4 regions of the Chitinophaga defluvii genome follow, and region 1 is predicted to be linked to each of the others. Evidence: riboswitches for the same ligand, from Rfam matches in the RefSeq annotation. Region 1 holds a riboswitch; each other region holds the start of a gene.
The links. Region 1 has a riboswitch for cobalamin ahead of ABR189_RS15205 (TonB-dependent receptor plug domain-containing protein). Riboswitches for the same ligand answer to the same signal wherever they lie in the genome.
Positions count from the first base shown of each region.

Region 1 (5,581 bases):
CCCACAGGTATCCGGGTATAGTACATGACTGCCGTCAGAAATATTTGCCATTCTTTTTTCATGTAAAAAGGAACAGGTTTTAATGCTGGCGATTGGAAATATGGGCCGAACTAAAGCTGGCCATATGTTGCATAAAGGCAATGGCATTCTGTATCACCGGCATGGCCATGGCTGCGCCGGTACCTTCACCCAGCCGCATATCCAGCATAAGTAGTGGTTGCACTTCCATATGTTGTAATAAAGCCTGATGCCCTTTTTCGCTGGAACAATGCGCAAATACACAATAGTCTGTTACTGCGGGCTGCATATGTGCTGCTGCCAGCAATGCAGTAGTCACAATAAAACCATCTATTACTACCAGCATCCGCAAGGCTGCTGCTTGCTGTATTGCACCGCATATCATCGCTATTTCGAAACCGCCATAGGTAGCTAAGATCTGTAGCGGATCCTGCATGGGAGGATGGTGGGCTAATGCCTGCTGCAGGATGCCCGTTTTTTGTATCAGCTGCTGGGTATTACAGCCGGTACCAGACCCTATACAATCTTCCAGGGGGCGGCCGGTAAAACAACTCATCAATAAGGTGGCAGAAGAAGTATTGCCAATACCCATTTCACCAAAACCAATGAGATTACAGCCCTCCTGGTGTAATGCAAGTACCGCTGTTGCCCCTGCTTTCATAGCCAGTTTGCACTGGTCTAACGACATAGCGGGGCCATGCAGGTAATTGTGCGTGCCCATCGCTATTTTGTGATCGGTCAATAAGGGATGAGGGCCAAAAATATGATTCACACCGGCATCTACGATCTTAAGTGCCAGCTGCTGTTGCTTACAAAATACATTGATAGCAGCGCCTCCATTTAAAAAATTGTAAACCATCTGAGCTGTCACTGCCTGGGGATAAGGATTTACCAATCCTTCCGCAGCAATGCCATGGTCGCCGGCAAATACGATGATCGCAGGGTGACGCACTTCAGGCTGCAGGGTTTGTTGTATCAACCCCGCTTGTAAGGCGATTTGTTCCAGCCGGCCCAAGGATCCGGGCGGCTTGGTTTTCTGATCTATTTTTTCCTGCAGGGCCCCGGCCAGTTTCCGGGATAGCGGTGCCACCGGCGGCATCAATGTAGTATTCATTTTTCACGATGTTTTATCACTACTGGAATACCTGAAACCATAAGTACTACCTGGTGGGCCAATCCGGCTATATACTGATTGGCCCACCCCTGGAGGTCGGTAAATTTCCGGCCCACTTCGGTTTCCGCATGTACTCCCATACCAATTTCATTGGTTACAATGATAAAGGTGCCTGTTTTTTTGAAAAGGGCAATGATTTCCTGTTTCAGTGCTTCCAGTGCTGCATGAATATCATATTGGTGCAGGACAAAAAAATTAGTGAGCCATAAGGTAACGCAGTCGATGACTACGGTACAGTTGTCTATAGGCAGGTGGCTAACGTGAAGCTGCTCTTCATAAGTAATCCACTCCGGGCCCCTGTCCAGTTGATGCCGGTGTACCCGGTGTGCAAAACCATCATCCCATATTTTGGCGGTAGCAACATATACCGGTTGTGAGGATAACGATAAGGCAAGGTGCTGTGCATAGCTGCTTTTCCCGGATCGTGCACCACCGGTAATGAGGTGTATCATATTTTAACCGCCAGCGCCGGAAATCTGCGCTGGGCTATTTCAAAACCACCAAAGAAAATAGCTCCATAGATGAGGTTGCCTATCAGCATATTCTTCATATATGGGATGGCCAGTGTATAACATTTGATAAGCCCTGCTATATCTCTCGTGTAGGGCTGCCCGGTAGTGATATCGGTACCACCACCTAACCATACGCCAAAGTCAGCTATCAGCCAGTGTGTTAACGCTGCCGCTACAGCTGCAAGTATCACGCTGCCTGCACTTACTTTTTTAATGATCAGCTGACCCACCAGCACCATCGCCGCAAACGATATATAGGTCCATATCCAGCCGCTGTAAAGCAAGCCCTGGGTATACTCCCTGTAAAACAGCTGCATCATGATCACATCACTTAAAAACAGGGTCAGCAGCGGAAAACCATAGGATTTACCTTTACTGGAAAAATAAGCACCACCAAAAAGCGCCATGGCGCCAATAGGAGAAATATTAGAAAATGGAGTGACCTGCCCGCCTGCCAATACCCGTATAAGCCCTGCGGCAAAGATGAAAAGCAACAGTACGCCTAAGCGTGGATTTAAACTTTTAAGTGACATAATATTTTAGTTTGCGGTCAAATAATAAATCATTAAAAATTGCAGGAGATACCAGCTGTAAAGTTAAACTTACGATTATTATACCCCCTGATAGTAAAGTATTCCTGATCGGTAATATTTCTGAAATCAGCGAAGACCTTTACGCCTTTACACACTTTGTATTCTCCATAAATATCAATGGTATAATACGGATCCAGCGAGCGGGTATTGCCTGGTTCCCATCTTTTGGTCAGGTATTTGAATTGTGTACTCAGGTATAATGCTGGCGTTGCCTGGTAACCAAGTGCTGCGTTTACCGCATGTTTGGGCATACGGTACAGGTTGTAGTAACTGGTATCCTGCAAGGATATTTTACCATCGGTATAAGTATAATTAGCTTGTAACTTTACCTGATCTGTAATATTCCAGGTGGCTTCCAGTTCTGCACCATAAGCTGTTTGCTTATCATTGTTGATATAATAGCTTTTGTAAGTTACCGGCTCTGTGAAGAAAACAATCAGATCACGGGTATCGCGCTTAAAGCCTACTACTCGGAAGTTCAGTCTGTCTTTTAATACCGAAGCCTGGTATCCTCCTTCATAGTTAACAGAAGATTCCGGTTTCAATAATCTGTTACCAAACTCGGAATATAACTGATACAGGGAAGGTACCTTATAGGCAGAAGACAGATTGATAAAGAATTTATGCTGATCATTGATCAGGTAAGAAGGATTAAAGGAGATGGTTTGATTGTTACCATAAATGTTATGGTAGTTAAACCGGCCACCCAGCTCAAGATTAAATCCTCCCAGGTTGTGTAAGAGGAGGGAGGCGTAATGACTGAACTGGTTGCTGTGTGCACTGTCTTTACCTAAGCGGGTGGTTTCCATCGCAGCTCCGGGATAGGTGCCTATGTAACTGTAGTGCTGATCCGTGCTGGAAGTTCTGTAATCTGCACCTGCCAGCAATTGTATTTCACGCGTAACATCCCAGTTCACAAAAGTTTCGATCTGGTGGGTATTTGATACGTATTCTCCATCCACATATTTGGTAGGAAACGGACCTACAGGAATATAACTGGAATCTTTGGAGAGGTTACGTTGATTACGCTGATAGCTGTATACAATATTCCAGGATCCTTTTCCAAAATCCAGCTTGCTGCTGATGGCATTTTGTATGTACTTGTTATGTGCGTTGTAAGCCTTGTCATCAGTAAAAGCTCCTGCGTCCAGGTCTGTTTTGTAATCACTCAAATTGAGCATGTACTGCACCTTCCACCGGTCGGTAGCCTGGAAAGCCAGCTTGGCGAACACATTATTTTGCTTAAACCCGTCTTTATCAAAATCATTTTTGCCTAAAGAATCGTTTGCAGTAGAAAACCCGTCAGATTTTTGGTACTTGTATCCCAATATATAAGAGAACTTATTGATGGTGCCGTTCAGTGCAGCGCTACCCTGGTAGGTGTTGAATGTGCCATATGAACCATTGGCATAGATGCCTGCTTTCTTTTCACCTGGTTTTCTTGTAATGATATTAATCACACCGGCTACTGCATCGGAGCCATACAAAGTGGACTGGCTGCCTCTGAGTATTTCTATTCTATCGATCAGTTCCGGATTGATGAAATTAAGATCAAAGGAGTTGGCTATCTGGGAGGCGTCATTTACGGGGATACCATCTATCAATATGAGGGTATTACCAGTAACCCCACCACGGAGATATACTTCCTGGTTGTTACCTAATGGGCTTTCTGCACCATTGATCATTAATCCTGCCTGGTTGTTCAGAATAGCAGTTAATGATTTGCCACTGTTTTTTTCCAGGTAATCACGGGTAAGGACAGTGATCACTTTCCCCGTTTCTCCCTGTTTCTGGGCAAATTTGGATGCCGTGACGATCACTTCGTTTAAATGATTTGTTTGAGCAGTGTCTTGTGCGTTAGTGACAGTGTTGATGGTAAATAAGGCTGTAATAATAGCAGCGTAAGTGTAAAGATTCCGGCGCATAATACGGATAAGCGTTTTTTGATGAGTAAATGCGCGCTCCTGGGAGAAATAAATAAAGGAAAGAAAATAATGCCTGCAACAGCGTTAAATTCCTGGCTTTTCACCCGAAAGCACTGAATAAAATGGCAGGTGGCAGGTCTTCTGACTTACCCGCTTTCCTGGACCGCCTTCCCACACAGCATCAGCTGTGAAGTGACATAATTGGTCCGGAAAACCAGCTGTTCGGTAAAAACAGCGCGGGATTACAGCTACGGGGATAGTTCCGGAATTACACCGGATTCCCTTTTTAATGCGCCCGGTTTTACCCGGTAGCAACCAAATGCGCAGCAAACCTACGGCAATTTTGTGTAATGCACAAAGGGACTATGGGGGAGGGGCACTTAAAACCACTCTCTGCCACATCAGGTACCCCAAATAAAAAAGGTGCCTCAAAAGTAGAGACACCTTCCTGTTGTATTAATATGATGATCCTGTAACCGGGAAAGAATCAACCCGGCATACGGGAAATGTATTTATCCATTTCTTTGATCTGGCTAACGATTTGATCAGTGGTAGGCTTTTGTGCCTTAGCCCTGCGAAAATAATCTTTGGCAGATTTAAAGTCCCGGCGGCTCATCGCAATAGACGCTACGGTAAGCAATGCGGCGGCAGTATTTTCCTTATCAGGTAATCCCATGCGGATTGCCTTTTTCAGGTTCTGATCTGCCGTTTTCAGGTCGTTCTTCTGGTAAGCAATAGTACCCAGCTGAAAGTATTGCATCCCTTCATACTCTTTCATAGGGCTGCCGGATTTGATACTCTGCCGGATAGTGGCCTCAGCCTTGTCCAGATCTTTGTTGTACATCGCCATATTGCTCTGCATGAAAAAATAAACAGAACGGATAGGCTTGTATAATAATTTAGGAAATTTTACCTGGTTCATCAGCGCGGTAGCCTTTTCGATATCTCCGGCTTCTACTGCTTCCTGTACCAGGCGCATAGGTCCGAACATCAGGTGTGTAACCAGGCAGATCACGCCCAATACAAGCAAAATGGTAGCTTCCCACCAACCAATAGTAATACCCAGGGTAATACCCACCAGCAATAATAGGATACCAATTGGAAAACGGTATAGAATAAAAATGTTAAATGCTTTCATCCAAAAAAATATTAATCTGAGTTGTCGTTATCTTGCGCCACTGCCGCATGTGATGGGTTTATTGCAGGTTGTCACGCCTTACAATAACCCGGAGGTATAATGAATACCATGCTGGCGGGGAGCAAAGATAAATAAAAACTACCATTTAATGATGGCTTCCCGGTAGGCTGCGCTATAAAGCAGGTACGCGCTTACGCAAATTAGCTGCCGCAATGGCCAGC
Region 1 covers NZ_JBEXAC010000002.1:348,243-353,823, reverse strand. Annotated here, with positions in the region: gene ABR189_RS15225 (adenosylcobinamide-GDP ribazoletransferase) at 1-62, opposite strand, end outside; gene cobT (nicotinate-nucleotide--dimethylbenzimidazole phosphoribosyltransferase) at 80-1,132, opposite strand; gene ABR189_RS15215 (bifunctional adenosylcobinamide kinase/adenosylcobinamide-phosphate guanylyltransferase) at 1,129-1,644, opposite strand; gene ABR189_RS15210 (DUF6580 family putative transport protein) at 1,641-2,237, opposite strand; gene ABR189_RS15205 (TonB-dependent receptor plug domain-containing protein) at 2,270-4,222, opposite strand; cobalamin riboswitch at 4,337-4,557, opposite strand; gene ABR189_RS15200 (tetratricopeptide repeat protein) at 4,710-5,360, opposite strand; gene ABR189_RS15195 (EamA family transporter) at 5,533-5,581, opposite strand, start outside.

Region 2 (5,581 bases), 2.8 Mb from region 1:
TTTCTAAAGGACAACTCCAGTATTTCCGCAGTACGCTCTACGATTTCACCATCCTGATATAATTCATTCATACGTTTGAGCAACATACGTGCTTCTTCCTGAAAATCCTTGCAGGCAATTGCCTTTTCAATATTGTGTTCATCATAAGCATCTTCCAGACAAAGGATGGCTCCCTCCGGTGTGGAAAAGTCATGCGGAAAATAATCTACCCCCTCATCAATATTAAGTCCGGTGTTTTTATCAAAATCAGCTATTTCATTTTCAGATAACCGGTCCCGGATAGCCCTGATTGTATACCCTCCGATAAGACGGCCATCCTCCAGTATCATCCAATCTGCAATACTCCCGGCATCAATACCTATCTCCTGACCATCCTTTATGCTATTAACAAATTGAGGTTTATTACCTACGATACCAAATAAATTACCTTCTTCATCAAAGCTGGGGGAGGTTAACCAGATATACTCCTGCTTGCCCTTGTCTTCTATTTTCACCTTTACTGAAAAATAGGTTTGTTCGGGGCGGGGTAACAACAAACTTTCCCTGAAGTATTCAAGCGTAAGCCGGGCCTTTTCCATGGCATCATTCATCCGCTCATCATCATCTGCTATAGTCACAACACCCGGAGGTACTCCTCCGCTCGCTGCTTTTTCTGCATGCCCTGAACGACGTTTACCAAATAATCTCGAAAATAATCCCATATACCAGGTTTCAAAAAAGATACCTTGTTTAAGATAAAAATAAAAAAGTGAATTTCGAAGTTTTTTTATCTGCTTTTGCAGATCCGGGTAACTTATTGAATAGCTTCTTTCAGTGGCTCGTATGTGGGATATCTTTTGAAAAAGATCCAGATAGCAGCTCCCTGCATCAACACAATCGCAGCAAGATGCCATTTCCCAAGTATCATGAACAACAATATAAATGCAATCAATAATACCCAACGCAGGTGCTTATCGGGGTCGAGGCGGGCAAAATACAATAAGCTCCGGAAAAGTAACAATGCCGAAAAGGCCAGCAACAATACTTTTAACAGATCGGCCGGCACCAGATGATGCCAGGTATTGACCACTACCATAATATACTCCGGCAAAAACAGGACCAGATACAACAGTGCCATTGATAAATATCTCTCAGACAATGACACCGGCAGATTACGGGTGAACTGCAATTGCTGATCTTCAAAATTCCTGTGCTGGAATATCAGCATAACGTGCGCAATGGTACATAATAGTACACCCAGCAATACCATCCGGATATCATATATATCCTGCTTCATTAGCCCAAATGTAAGCAGGAGCACAAATCCCGAAAACAATTTAGTACTCAGCAACATACGCGCATGGCCCGTCAATAATTCATATAAATAATAAAGTGCAGGAGGTTTTCTGAAGTGCTTATTCAACCACTGATTAAAACAACCTGAAAATGCAGTAATATCCGTATTACGCAACTTCCTTTCATATGTCCATACAGCAATGACACACATCAGCAGGTTAAAAAAGCATATACTCACAACAGGTATATATAGCTGATAACGTAGAGCAACAATTATCGCTATCAGTGAATACAGCAATACCGGAAAATATATGGAGATATGAATACATACCAACAGGCTTCTCCTCCTGCCGGTATTGCAGCCGCCCAATGTACTATATAGAAATTCATATCCTCTTGTGCTGAGGGTTTTCACCACATAATTCACGCATTTTGCATTATATAAAAACCATAACCCTAATACCAGCAATAAAAAGCTGGTATTGAACAAAAACCCTTTCATCAGCGAAAGGTGATAGGATAAAAGCTGACTACTTTCTACAGTACCGAAGAGCAGATAAAATAATAAAAGAAAAAAAACGGTGTTCCTGGTATAGAACCGGTGTGTGAATACTTTGGTCAGAATGCCTAATGCTATGCCCATCTTATCTGTAAACAATGTTTTTATGCTCCACGGCAAGCGTTGCGGTTACCGGCAATACACCTGGTGGTATTGGCTGGTGTGAGGTAATACAGAAAGTAACACCATCATCATAACACTCCTGTATCAGGGTATATAACACGGGTAAAGTGGCAGTATCAATAGTAATAAGTGGCTCATCCAGCAATATAACTGCTGGTGTACCAATAAAAGCCAGTAATAATGATAATTTTTTAAGCATTCCGCTGGAATAGCTGCTTACCGGGTTCTCCACAAATGCATCAATGCCCAGCAAAGTGGCCATCCTCCCTGTCATTGTGGTATCTCCTCTCTTGGTCGTGTTATATAATCGGATAAGATCCTTTCCTGTCAGAAATCCGGGATATACTGGTTCTGCCTCTGCATAGTTAACCAGCTGACGATAACGCACCGGTTGTCTTTTACTGCTGACTTGTCCTTGCAGTATAATTTCCCCTTCAAAAGGAATCAGGCCGGCCAGCATTTTCATGCAGGTAGTTTTGCCAGCTCCATTTTGTCCCTGCAGCCAATAAATCCCTCCTTTCAGCACTAGTTGGTCAATTGCCAGCACTTCGAAGGAGCCATAAAACTTTCTAACTTTTTGCAATGTGATAACTGGTGCCTGCATAAAAATAAATGTACAGTTTTCAGACTATTAATCCACTTTTCCCATGTCAAATAAATAAAATATATGCCCCATTCGCATTAAATATTTTCATCAATCAGGCAATTGAAAAATGGATGCACAAATGTGCGTTTCCCCCGGAACAAGGCATGTGTTTCGCGGCAAACCTAATGCTGTGCATACTTGCGAAATAGTTCACCTTTTTGTGAGATTCTTTTTCCACACCTGTTAAGAACTTTATCTCCCCTCCCTGTTAATCGTGCTTACATTTGCGATAGTTCTTACATTTTGCTGCTTTGGTTCCCGGTTGATACCGGGATTAATAGGGAATCGTGTGGAAATCACGAGCAGACGCGCTACTGTGATCCCGATTCCGTGCGCAAACGGTTTATGGTACCGGATACAAAGCCACTGTTTATCAATAGGTAAATGGGAAGGCATCCGGATACAGGGACAGCCAGGAGACCTGCCAAAACAGCCAAAATTTGTCAAAACCTTCGCGAGTTAAGGTATTGACGAAAGTGACATCCCCACCTCACAGTAGGATAGTTATCTTCCGTCGGGCCACCTTCTCTCTGCAGTTAACCATAAAATATTTTAACGTATGAACTACGAAAACGAAGTTTTACTCCGGGAGAACAAAGATCGGTTTGTGATATTGCCCATTAACTATCCCAAAATATGGGACATGTATAAAAAGCATGAAGCCAGTTTCTGGACGGCAGAAGAGATTGACCTGAGTGGAGATCTGAAGGATTGGGCCGGGCTGAATGATGGTGAACGTCATTTTATTTCACATGTACTGGCATTCTTTGCTGCCAGCGATGGTATCGTAAATGAAAACCTGGCTGTCAACTTCATGAGAGAAGTGCAATTACCGGAAGCTCGCTGCTTTTATGGTTTCCAGATCATGATGGAAAATATTCACTCTGAAACTTACGCACTGCTGATCGATACTTATGTGAAAGATCCTGCTGAAAAAGACAGACTTTTTCATGCCATTGAAACAGTACCTGCTGTTAAAAGAAAAGCAGAATGGGCATTACGCTGGATCGAAAACGGCAACTTTGCACAACGTCTGGTAGCTTTTGCGGCAGTAGAGGGGATTTTCTTCAGCGGCAGCTTCTGCTCCCTCTTCTGGTTAAAGAAAAGAGGATTAATGCCAGGCCTTACTTTCTCTAATGAACTGATCAGCCGGGATGAAGGATTGCATTGCGAATTTGCATGTCAGCTCTATAGTATGCTGGAACAAAAACTGCCGGAAGATGAAGTACGTGAACTGATCAGGGATGCAGTAGAAATTGAAAAGGATTTTATCGTGAACGCACTACCGGTAGACCTTATCGGTATGAATAGCCGTCTTATGTCTCAATACATTGAATTCGTAGCAGACAGATGGCTGGGCGAACTCGGATGTGCTAAAATGTTTAATACCCCCAACCCATTTGATTTCATGGAAATGATTTCATTACAGGGTAAAACCAATTTCTTTGAAAAACGCGTAGGTGACTACCAGAAGTCCGGTGTAATGGGCGGCGGCAGCAAAGAATCACAAACCTTTAGTTTAGAAGAAGACTTTTAAATAAGCCGTTAGCTATTGGCCATCAGTGTTTGGCTAATAGCTAACAGCCAAAAGCTAATCGCTATTTCTTTTACCCATTAAATTCAATACCCATGTTTGTCATAAAAAGAGACGGCAGAAAAGAAGCCGTTAAATTTGATAAAATCACTGCACGCATTGAAAAACTGTGCTACGGATTTAATCCGGAATATGTAGATGCCATTGACGTTGCTAAAAAAGTGATCCAGGGGTTGTATGACGGTGTAAGTACTACAGAACTGGATAACCTGGCTGCAGAAACAGCAGCTTCCCTTACCACAAAACATCCTGACTACGCCTTGCTGGCTTCCCGCATTGCCGTAAGCAATCTCCATAAAAATACCATCAAGTCGTTTTCCAAAACGATGAAGAAACTATATGAATATGTGGATCCCAAAACCAACAAACCAGCTGCTTTGCTGGCGGATGATGTATGGGAGATCATTAAAAAGAATGCAGACATTCTGGACTCCAACATCATTTATGACCGTGACTTTGCTTTTGACTACTTCGGTTTCAAAACGCTGGAACGTTCTTACCTGCTGAAACTGGATGGGAAAGTGGCAGAACGTCCGCAGCATATGTTCATGCGGGTATCTGTTGGTATCCATAAAGATGATATTGAAGCAGCTATTAAAACATATAACCTGATGAGTGAGCGCTGGTTTACACATGCCACGCCTACCCTCTTTAACGCAGGTACACCTAAGCCACAGATGTCTTCCTGCTTCCTGCTCACCATGCAAGGTGATAGCATAGAAGGTATTTATGATACCCTTAAACAAACCGCTAAAATCTCCCAGAGCGCCGGTGGTATTGGTCTTAGCATTCATAATATCCGCGCTACAGGATCTTATATCAGTGGTACCAATGGTACCTCAAATGGCATCATCCCCATGCTGCGCGTATTTAACGATACCGCCCGTTATGTAGATCAGGGTGGTGGTAAACGTAAAGGTGCTTTTGCAATTTACCTGGAACCATGGCATGCAGATGTATTTGAATTCCTGGATCTCCGCAAAAATCACGGTAAGGAAGAAATGCGTGCACGTGACCTCTTCTATGCATTGTGGATGCCTGATCTGTTTATGAAACGTGTAGAAGAAAATGGTGAATGGTCCCTGTTCTGCCCACACGAAGCACCAGGATTACATGAATGCTGGGGTGAAGCCTTTGAAGCATTATATACGCAGTACGAACAGGAAGGCCGTGCGCGTAAAAAAGTAAAAGCACAGGATCTCTGGTTTGCTATTCTGGATGCACAGATTGAAACAGGTACTCCTTACCTGCTGTATAAAGATGCGGCCAATCGTAAATCTAACCAGCAGAACCTGGGCACCATCAAAAGCTCCAACCTCTGCACAGAAATCATTGAATATACAGATGCAAATGAAGTAGCCGTTTGTAACCTGGCTTCACTTGC
Region 2 covers NZ_JBEXAC010000002.1:3,148,324-3,153,904, reverse strand. Annotated here, with positions in the region: gene ABR189_RS26590 (YegJ family protein) at 1-701, opposite strand, end outside; gene ABR189_RS26585 (hypothetical protein) at 794-1,954, opposite strand; gene ABR189_RS26580 (ABC transporter ATP-binding protein) at 1,920-2,561, opposite strand; cobalamin riboswitch at 2,839-3,046, shown strand; gene ABR189_RS26575 (ribonucleoside-diphosphate reductase small subunit) at 3,163-4,140, shown strand; gene ABR189_RS26570 (ribonucleoside-diphosphate reductase subunit alpha) at 4,233-5,581, shown strand, end outside.
Region 2: another riboswitch for cobalamin. It lies ahead of ABR189_RS26575 (ribonucleoside-diphosphate reductase small subunit); the one in region 1 lies ahead of ABR189_RS15205 (TonB-dependent receptor plug domain-containing protein).

Region 3 (5,581 bases), on a different contig from region 1:
TGCGGAATAGGTTTCTTGAAATCGATCCGGTCGGATGATACGGTTACCATCCGCATCCGGCTGAAGCGGGTAGCAGTAATAAATGCTACTTCATCCATGGCATGCATGGCAGTACCGCCAAACAAGGTATCATAATGATTTACTGTATTGGGAAATACGGCTTTGAAAATGCGGGTTACCGCAAATGCTTTCTGTTCTTCTAATGTCATAACAAGCTGGTTATCGTTTACCGAATAAAGAAAATAAGCGGTTGATCCGCTGGCGGAACCGGTGTTGTTTATAGTCCGCTTTCATTGCCCTCAGGCAATTTGCACAAAGGCAGCTGCTGTAGTTTTCGTTTATATGTTGCCGTTCTTCTTCAGTAAGCGTTACGGCCTGGCATTGGCAGCGCAGGATGCTGCCTACGCGGCATTCGAAGCATTTATTGCAACGGGGACAGGATACGGTTTCGTGACAAGCCATACTTGCAATGTACGAATTATCACCTATCCTCCGTTGCACAAATACTATCTGTTATGCACAATTTTATTGTGCAGCTGTTAATATCTCTCTGCTGTTCCTGGCAGCAGTTACCATATTGCGCAATGCCAGTGCAGTTTCTTCCCACTTCCTGGTTTTCAGGCCGCAGTCCGGGTTTACCCAGATGTTTCTTGCAGGGAGTAGCTGTACTGCTTTCTCCAGCAGTGCCTCCATTTCTGCGGCGGTGGGCACGCGAGGAGAATGGATATCATACACACCTGGTCCTATTTCATTCGGGTAACTGAATTTCGCGAATGCTTCCAGCAGCTCCATTTGGGAACGGGATGTTTCAATGGTGATCACATCGGCATCCATGGCTGCAATGCTGGTAATAATATCATTAAATTCTGCATAGCACATGTGCGTGTGTATCTGGGTGGCATCCTGTACCCCTGCTACCGCTACTTTGAACGCCTGCACTGCCCATTGCAGATACTGCTCCCAATCAGCCTTGCGCAAGGGAAGCCCTTCCCGGATAGCAGGCTCATCTACCTGTATTATCTGTATCCCTGCTTTTTCCAGATCAACGACTTCATCCCGGATGGCTAATGCAATTTGCAAAGTGGTAGTAGCACGGGGCTGATCATTACGTACAAAGGACCATTGGAGAATGGTGACCGGTCCGGTAAGCATACCTTTCATGGGTTTGTTGGTAAGCGACTGTGCATAGCTGCTCCATTGTACCGTCATAGGAGCAGGGCGTTGTATATCGCCAAAAATGATGGGTGGTTTCACACATCGGGATCCATAGCTCTGTACCCAGCCATTTTGGGTGAATACAAAACCATCCAGCTGTTCCCCAAAATATTCTACCATGTCATTCCGCTCAAATTCACCATGTACCAATACATCCAGCCTTATATCTTCCTGCCACTGCACGGCTTCCCGGATCGCTGCTTTTATCTGTGCATCATAGTCCGCAGGTGTGATACTACCTTTTTTCAGATCGGCTCTTAACTTGCGGATCTCCGCCGTTTGTGGAAAAGAGCCTATTGTAGTAGTAGGAAACAGCGGGAGCTGCAGTACGGCTTCCTGGATCTGCTGCCTTATAGGAAAAGGATGGAGTCGTTGTGCATCTGCTGCTGTAATATTTTTTACCCGCTCTTTTATTGCCTGTTTATGAATCAGGGGAGAAGTTTTCCGGTTTTGCATGGCCTGCCTGTTGGCATCCAGTAAACTGTTGTCTCCTGCCAGTATATTTTTTAGTGCGATTACCTCTGCTACTTTCTGTTTGGCAAATGCCATCCATTGTTTGATTGCCGGGGAAAGCACCTGCTCGTCTGTTTCCAGATCCAGGTCGTATGGCGTGTGGAGCAGAGAACAGGAAGTGCTGAGCATGATTCGTGCGGCGCCTAATGCCTGCACAGCTTTTTGTATCAGTGATAAACTATCGTCATAATTGTTTTTCCAGATATTCCGTCCGTCTACCACACCTAGCGATAATTGCATGTGTGAAGGAAGCTGTGGGAGGATACTGTCCAGTTGTTCCGGTGCCCGTACCAGATCAATGTGCAGGGCCTGCACAGGCAATTGCAGCGCCAATCCTGTATTGTCCTGTAGCCCGCCGAAATAGGTGGTCAGCAATATCTTTAAATCAGGAACTGCCGCATTTATTTTCGTGTAGGCATCTGCATATAGTTCTTTATCCGCGGCTACCAGATCTGTTACCAGGCAGGGCTCATCTATTTGTACCCAGGTAGCACCGGCTCTTTGCAGTTCAGCGAGCAATTGGATATAAACCGGCAGGAGTTGTTGCAGCAGGATACCGTTGTTCAGTGCAGGGTCTTTTATTTTACCCAGTATCAAAAAGCTCAGTGGCCCTATTAATACCGGTTTGGTGTGGATACCCAGTCTTTTAGCTTCTTCAAATTCAAGCACACATTTTTTAGAGAGTAAGGTAAATTGCTGCTGTGTATCAAATTCGGGTACCAGGTAATGATAGTTGGTATCAAACCATTTGGTCATTTCCATCGCGGTGATATCCAGTCCATTTTTCTGATAGCCTCTGCCCATGGCAAAATACAGTTCCAGGCAGGCTGGGTCGGCCAGCTTTTGTTGCAGTGGTCTGAAACGTGCGGGGATCACACCCATGGCCAGGCACATATCCAGCATCTGATCATAAAAAGAAAAATCGTTGGAGGGGATCAGGTCAATACCTGCCTGTTGGAGGTGTTCCCAGTTTTGCTGACGCAGCAGCCGGGCGGTAAGCTCCAGCTTTTCTAAAGAGATCTTGCCTGTCCAATAGCTTTCGCAGGCTTTCTTCAATTCTCTGTTGCTACCAATACGCGGGTAGCCTGGAATGTTCGTAAACATACTTGCATGTTTTTAAAGGATACTAAAAATGTAAAGTGCTTTACAGCGGGTATGTTTTCGCGAAGAAAGATGCAGAGATATGAAGGGGCATACTTCACCCGGAGGGAAGCAGCAGTGTATTCAATGCCCTGTAAGCGCTTTGTTTCGCGAAAGCATACAGCAATTTGTTTGTGGCAAGTTTCCTGGCTTGTAACAGTTATGGTCGTCCTTCTCATCCGGATAATGTATCCCGACAATGGACATTGTTCATTGACCATAACCTTTTCAAAGGTTACTTACAGTTGCGCGTCAGCCCGTGATTTACACACGGTTCCTTTTTAATTCCGGCATAACAGCCGGACACCGCAAACAGCAATTGTGTTATAAAGAACCGGAGCAAATATAAGTAAGTTTCTCCTCAACATTGCCGTAACAGCTGTAAGTTGTATGGAAACCATTATCAGGCGGATAAACCTGTTTTTTTGCCTGTTTCCAGCATAAAATACTATTTTATATGCTTGTTTTATTGCTTTTGTGCTGTGTAAAAGTAGATAAGTGGAACAGATATTGTCTGTGGAATGGAAAGTTTGGTATATTATCCTACAGCAGCATAGCTGTTTGGCATATTTTGCTGTTTGCATGCCTTGTGAAGCAGATAAACAGAAAATATTACGGCAGCTCTTTGTAGTATGGAGCGTTTTAAGAGGTAAGAGGTAGGGAAACGGGCGCTTTTAAAAATTCCTTACGTTTGCAATATGTTTAAGCAATATCAATTCAAGGTAGCGGAGCGCTTTATACGTTATGCGCAAATAGATACGGAGTCTGATCCGATGAGTGAAACATTTCCTTCCACTGCAAAGCAAAAAGACCTGGGTCGTTTGCTCGTAAAGGAATTGCAGGAAATAGGCATTAAGGATGCGGAGCTGGACGAACATGGATATGTATATGCCACGATTCCATCCAATACAGATAAAAAAGTTCCGGTAATCTGCTTCTGTTCACATATGGATACGTCCAGCGATTGCAGCGGTGCGAATGTGAAACCTATTGTGCATAAAAATTATGATGGCGGTGATATTCAGTTGCCCGATGATCCGGCTATTGTGATCCGTGTAGCGGAGCATCCTTATCTCAAAGAAAAGAAAGGAGACGATATTATTACTGCCAGCGGCACTACTTTGCTGGGAGCAGATGATAAAGCAGGTATTGCAGAGATCGTGGAAGCAGCGGATTTTCTGTTGCAGCATCCCGAAGTAAAGCATGGTGATATCCGTATCCTGTTTACACCCGATGAAGAAATAGGCAAGGGCGTAGAAAAGGTAAATCTGGATAAGTTGGGTGCGCAGTTTGCCTATACAATGGATGGCGGAGAACTGGGCGCCGTAGAAGATGAAACGTTTTCTGCAGATGCCGTAAAGATTACGATCTATGGTATCAGTATTCATCCCGGATCTGCCAAGAATAAGCTGGTAAGTGCCATGAAAGTAGCCGGTGATCTGCTGGCAGCATTACCAAAAGATATGTTGTCGCCCGAAACTACGGAAGACCGGGAAGGATTTATCCATCCGGTACGTATGCAGGGCACGGTAGAAAAAGCGGAAATCGACTTTATCATACGTGATTTTACTACGGCAGCATTGGAAGGACATGAAGGATACCTGCGCCGTATTATGGAGAAAGTAGTAGCTACCTATCCGGGAGCAAGGGCTACCTTAAAAGTAGCTGAGCAGTACCGCAATATGAAAGAGGTGCTTGATCAGTACCCGCAGGTGATGGCATATGCAGAGGAGGCTATCCGCAAGGTAGGTGTATCCCCTGTTAAAATGAGTATCCGGGGAGGTACAGACGGTTCCCGCCTGTCTTTTATGGGATTACCCTGCCCCAATATTTTTACAGGCGAAATGGCCCTCCATGGCAAACATGAATATGTAAGTATCCAGGATATGCAAAAAGCGGTGCAAACTATTGTGTATCTGGCACAGGTGTGGGAGCAACGCAGCTAAGTAAAGAATATTGAAATTAGCAATTTTATTATTACTTTAACCGTTTATTGGTTTTAGATTAATACTTTTGCATCGCTTAAAATTACTTACATGCTGTTAGGACTAATTACACTATTGCAGGATACTTTACGACTCCCCAAAGCAGATACAGTGGCTACTGCGCTTAATGCGGCAGGAGAAGCCAGCCAGCAGATCAGTTTGATGGATATGCTGATGAAAGGGGGCGTACTGATGATCCCGTTAGGGATTCTTTCCGTGATTGCAGTATTTGTATTTGTAGAAAGATACATGACCATTTCCAAAGCGGGTAAGCTGGAAGATAACTTCATGCCGATGATACGGGACCATATCACTACTGGTAATATGGCTGCAGCCCGCTCTCTGGCAAAGAACACCAACAGCCCTATTGCCCGTATGATCGATAAAGGTATTCAGCGTATTGGCAAGCCTATTGACAATATTGAAAAGTCAATGGAAAATGTGGGCAAGCTGGAAATATACCGTATGGAGAAAAACCTGGTGATCCTGTCGATTATTGCAGGGATAGCCCCGATGTTCGGGTTCCTGGGTACCATTGCGGGTATGATTCAGACATTTTTTAACATTTCCATCACTTCTGATATTACCCTGGGTACTATTGCCGGTGGTATCTATGTAAAAATGATTACCTCTGCTACCGGTCTGATCATTGGTCTGATCGCATTTATCGGATACAGTTTCCTGAATGCACAGATCGACAAGGTGATCCACAAAATGGAAAACGCATC
Region 3 covers NZ_JBEXAC010000001.1:139,980-145,560, forward strand. Annotated here, with positions in the region: gene ABR189_RS00585 (acyl-CoA thioesterase) at 1-209, opposite strand, end outside; gene ABR189_RS00590 (cysteine-rich CWC family protein) at 220-462, opposite strand; gene metE (5-methyltetrahydropteroyltriglutamate--homocysteine S-methyltransferase) at 526-2,832, opposite strand; cobalamin riboswitch at 2,988-3,194, opposite strand; gene pepT (peptidase T) at 3,567-4,814, shown strand; gene ABR189_RS00605 (MotA/TolQ/ExbB proton channel family protein) at 4,905-5,581, shown strand, end outside.
Region 3: another riboswitch for cobalamin. It lies ahead of metE (5-methyltetrahydropteroyltriglutamate--homocysteine S-methyltransferase); the one in region 1 lies ahead of ABR189_RS15205 (TonB-dependent receptor plug domain-containing protein).

Region 4 (5,581 bases), on a different contig from region 1:
GGGAAAAATGTATGGCAGAGGCCGCAGCAACTAAAGTGGTATACCGTACCGGATATTGAAATTCAGGAAGGTCGGCATCCAGTTTATTCCATTGGAAGTCGCCGGAAAGGCTGATATCCCAGAATGAGGTGAGTGCATATTGATTAGCTGCGGAGAAGTAAAATTCTTTTTGACGGTAATGATTGTCGACCTGTAATGCTGCGGTATCGGGAGCTACATAGCGGGTATAGTCGTCTGCATACTTGGCATTTAACAACAAGCTGTATTTTTTACTGACATCCTTACGGAAAGAGGATTGTATAAAGAGGTTTTCATCCCATTGTCTGTCTATATGGCCAAAAACACCTTTAACCACAAACCCGGGTAGGCCACGTTCTGCATTATAGTAGTAAACCTTAGTACTCCATTCGCCCTTGTCTATTATTCCGTTTAGTCCTCCTTCCAGTCTGAAGGCATTTACATCTCCGTTTTTTCTGATAGCGGTGGTATCGTATCCATTTTTCTTTTTGTACCTGAACTTATACCGGCCATGTGCCTGCGTCCATTCCGCACTAATGGTGCTGTTAATACGCCTGTTTACTTTTTGCTGCCATAACAGAGAGGGGTTGATCAACCCAAAGGAGCCTGTTTTAAAGGTGGCCCGCAGGTGCGTATGTTCCCCTTCGGTAAACCGGGGTTTAAGAGAAGTTAAATAGATGGATCCTGCAGAGCCATAGTCTTTGGCAGGCTGGAAGATGGTGCTTTTCTGGCCGTTATACAGGGCTATCTGTTCCATATTATCCAGGGAAAATTTCCCCAGGTCAATCTGTCCGTTTTGCGCATTGCCCAATTGTATGCCGTCATAAAAAACACCCAGATGGTTGGTGCCCATACTGCGCACATCTACTGTTTTTAAGCCACCTATACCGCCATAGTCCTTTATCTGAACGCCTGAGAAAAACCGCACAGCATCTGCTACGGAATGGCTGTTCAGCCTTTCCAGCTCTTTCCCTTCGAGTGTTTGTGCCGGTATTATTTCCTGAGCTGGACGCAGCCCCTTTACGGCAATTTCTTTCAGCTGTTTAATGGTGAGGCTATCCTTTTCCTGCGCGCAAACAGGCAGCACAAAACATACAAGTAAGCAAGCAAAGCCATATAGCTTTGCTACCCTTGAACGCATGCATTCATTGGTACACATATAAAACCTGTTTGATGTTACATCAAAATGGCTTTCGTAATTCGGGAAAATAATCGGAAAAAATGCTCAGGCAGCCTTAGCCGGCAGATCATTTAATTTCCAAGCTTCATTCCACGAAAGCTTAAAAACGATATTGCACGGCAGGTCTTCTGACTTATCTCTGTTTCTGGCGACCTTCCCATTGAAATCAACAGTGGTCATCTGGTATTGCCATAACATTAGCGAGACTTACAGCAGCGGGACTGTCCGGGATTTGCACCCGAGTTCCCTTTTAATCATTGAAGTCCGGAGCGGACAGCAATGAACCAATGCGGGGCAAAGGTAGGATTATTTAACTTAATTAGACAAGTTGATCATAATGGCTTGATAATTTAAGGAGGGAGCAGCCCGGCCTAACCGCTATGGTAAGTCCGGTTATCCCTGATGGTTAATTTATTATCTTTGCCCGATGGGTACACAAACTTTTTCGGAAGAGAACTATTTGAAAGCCATTTATCATCTGTGTGGCAAAGAAGAAGGGAAAGCCAGTGCTACTGGCATTGCAGAAGTGCTGGGGAATAACCCTGCATCTGTGATTGATATGCTTAAAAAGCTCACAGAAAAAAAGCTTATTCAGTACGATAAGAAAAAAGGCGCCCGCCTTTCCGAAAAAGGACAAAAAGCCGCCTTGCTGGTGATCCGTAAGCACCGCTTATGGGAAGTATTCCTGCAGGAAAAATTAGGCTATACCTGGGACGAAGTGCATGACATTGCAGAGCAACTGGAACATATTCATCATGAAGACCTGGCCGATCGCCTGGATAAATTCCTGGACTATCCTAAATACGATCCGCATGGCGACCCTATTCCCAAATCAGACGGACAAATACCTGCTGCTTCCAAAACAACCCTGATAGAAATAGAAGCTGGTAAAACCTGCCAGGTAGTAGGGGTAAGAGATACTTCCACCGCATTTTTGCAATACCTGCAACAGTTAAAAGTAGCCATTGGCACCAACATCACATTGATGGAGAAGATCGCATTTGATAATTCTGTGATCATAAAAATTGGAAAGGGGACTGCTACTACGGTATCCCAGAAGTTTGCAGAAAGTGTGCTGGTAATTTAAATACAATCCAATTATACCTGGCCGGCAAATAATAAGCAGAAACATGGCATTTGAAATAGATCAGCAAACATTACAGGACCTGGAACTGTTCAGAGAAGATAAGGGGATGCGCTCCATTTTCTCCCTGTTTAATAAAACCAGTACTCCAGGTGGAAAAGATAAGCTGAATGAAATGCTGGCCTCCCCTTCGGCAGATATTACGTTCCTGTACCAACGCAGCGAGCTGCTTAAATTCTTTATAGAACATCCGGTGCCCCAGGAAGTAGATCCTTACCGGGTGGAACTGGCAGAACATTATATGCGGCTAACTGCCGACCCGTTGCGGGACAATATTATTGATGCTACCTACCAGGGACTGAAATACAAATGGAAGCCTACCAACGAATATTATCTAATAAAAACGGGTATAGAACAAATTACTTTTCTCCTCCATTATTTATCAGGTTTGATCAAAGGTTGGGGGGCATATTCCCTGCCAGAACAGCTGAGGCAATTAATAGCACCAGTACAAGCGTTGCTGCAGCAAAAGAAGATACAAGCAGCTGTCAATAGAAATGGCCCGTTTAATTTTTATAGTATTGCCACGTATGACCATCTATTCCGGGAGCTGCACAGAAATGAACTGACAGGTATGTTACAGTTAGTGTATACACTGGATGCCGGAGCAGCAATTGCACTTACCGCCTGTAAATACCAACTAACATTTCCGGTATACACTACTGCTGCCACGCCTATGGTAGTGTTGCACGGTGTGTTTCATCCGCTGGTGAATCAGGCTGTGCCTAATGATATTACGCTGGCGGATCATGATAATCTATGTTTTCTGACAGGCCCCAATATGGCAGGGAAATCTACTTTTTTAAAATCGGTAGGGTTGTCGGTATATCTGGCGCATACTGGTTTTCCGGTGCCTGCCCGGTATATGGAAACCACCGTTTTCAGTGGAATCATCACTACCATTAATTTAGCAGATAATATTTCGAAAGGATACAGCCACTATTATAGTGAAGTAAAAAGGGTAAAGGATACGGCCCTTAAAATCCAGCAACGGAAGCATGTTTTTGTCATCTTTGATGAGTTGTTTCGTGGCACCAATGTAAAAGATGCTTATGATGCTTCCCTGCAAATTATTTCTTTACTGACGCAAATTAAAAGTGCCATGTTTTTCATCTCTACGCATATCATAGAGATTGCGGACCAGTTGAAAAAGCATCCCAATATCCTGTTCCGCTATTTTGAATCGGACCGGCAGTTGAATAGCCTTACCTACAGTTACAAAATAAAAGAAGGTGTATCAGCAGAAAAGTTGGGTATGCTGATCGTGCAGCAGGAAAACATACTGGATATTCTGCAGGCAGTTATTCAGGAACAGCAGGCGAAGCCGTCCGCAGGTTAGCCAGGTAGATCATCACCCCAAACAACACGATTTCACCTACCAATATCAGCAGATAATGCAGGGAGGCTGTTTCATACTTCCCGGTTAGCCAGAAGAATAATAATGCAGATAAGGCACATACAGTGGCAGTAAGCGAAAGACCCCATTTTCCAACTTCCAGCAGTTGATAAGCCCGGTGTATGCCCGGTGTGGAGGGGCGTACATCCCGCCTGATTTTTCCCAGCAGATAACATCCTTCAATGATATCGCAGATCCAGGGAATAATTTGTATCCAGGCCAGCACGGAAAAGAAGATCCTTCCTGAGGCTTCCATTTTGCCGGCTACCTGCATACACAGGAGAAAGATACTCCCATAAGCAGCAGGCATGAAGATAAAGTCTACCCAGAGCTGTCCGCGTAATGCACTTAGTGTTTTTTGTTGCTGTGGTTGTGGCAGCAGGTAGATACCATTGATCAGGTTGGGCAGTTCCCTGGCAGTGGCTGGAAATTCAAGATCAAGGATACTGAATTTACGCAGTACCACATCATGGGTGTAAAAATGTTCGCTTTGCAGGTGCATGATAAAAGCGGTAAACAGTGTTACGGCCATTGTAATGCAGAGCCAGCTCCAGGGATTGATTATTTCTACTTGCATGTATATACGGAATAAGGTGATTAAATATTGCTGACAGGTGTTGCCGGCGCGGCTTCTGTGTTGAGATCTTTCTGCATCTTTTCCCGGTCGCGCTTATAGGCTTCCCAATCAAAGGTTTCCAGAAAGTTTTTAGCTGCAATAGCTCCCAATGCAAACAATTCGATTTTGTCTTCTTTGGAGAGGAAGAAGTTGAGCCAGTTAAATTTGTCGGAAGAAAGATCTACTGTGCCAATTCCCCGCTGATAGCCTTTGTTTTTCAGCAAAAAGTCTTTGTCATAGTAATTACGGATAGTATTAAACATGCGGCCAAAATATCCCTGCAGCGACCAGCCATATGCATTCTGTTTTCTATCACCAGGCTTGCTGTCATTCAGATCTATTCCAAAATTAGGCAACCGGGGAGTACTGATCCGTGGATTGTAGAACAGGTTGATCGGGAAGTTGGATAAGATCCCACCATCTACAAATCTTGCGATACCGGGAGGAGCTGTTTCATTAAAAGTATCTTTCCATGCTTTTTTGATGTCCTCATCTTTGTAGGGAATTTCTGTGATCATGTATGATTCAAAGAACACCGGAATAGACATAGAGGCCCTGATAAAACCTGCCGGTTGCAAGGTGTCAATATCTTTGCGGAAAAGGTTGCACATGGCGGGAAACTGGATCTTGTTCTGGGTAACCAGTTCGGAGGCAATGAATGTTACATCCCCCTCCAGCTCTTTTAATCCCTGTGGATGCGGTACCCTTAATTGTAGCGGAGGGCAGGTGCCGGCTTTCTTTTGCAACGCAGAAACGGTAGCTACATTATTAGTTAGTAACAGTTTTTTTATCCAGTCATAAAAATAGTCGCCGGGGTTGATCCCAAAGCCAGAGTTCTTTAACCGTTTCAGCAGGTTGGTAACATAATAGATGCCTACACCCATCAGCAGGGTCCAGAATCCACTGAGCACAAAAAAGATACCTGCCAGCACAGACAGGGCAGGGAAGCTGCTGCGCAGTCCCATTAGTACTACATCACCGGTGATCAACAGCGCCAGCACAGCTAAGATGAGGAATACCCATCTTTTGGCTTTGGTGGTAAAGTTACGTTGTGTAATAAAGTTTCTGATGATCCATCTGGCAGCAGGATGTCCATCTACCAATGCAAAAAAGTCCAGTTCACAAATGGCTTTCAGAACCTGGTCCGACTTCTTTTCTTCTTTGGCATTGATCACTGTCATAAGTGCTGTATTAATAGCACCTGCACTGGTACCTGCCAGCCGCAAA
Region 4 covers NZ_JBEXAC010000001.1:1,880,553-1,886,133, forward strand. Annotated here, with positions in the region: gene ABR189_RS07085 (TonB-dependent receptor) at 1-1,177, opposite strand, end outside; cobalamin riboswitch at 1,300-1,502, opposite strand; gene ABR189_RS07090 (metal-dependent transcriptional regulator) at 1,626-2,285, shown strand; gene ABR189_RS07095 (MutS-related protein) at 2,329-3,681, shown strand; gene ABR189_RS07100 (hypothetical protein) at 3,644-4,315, opposite strand; gene ABR189_RS07105 (patatin-like phospholipase family protein) at 4,336-5,581, opposite strand, start outside.
Region 4: another riboswitch for cobalamin. It lies ahead of ABR189_RS07085 (TonB-dependent receptor); the one in region 1 lies ahead of ABR189_RS15205 (TonB-dependent receptor plug domain-containing protein).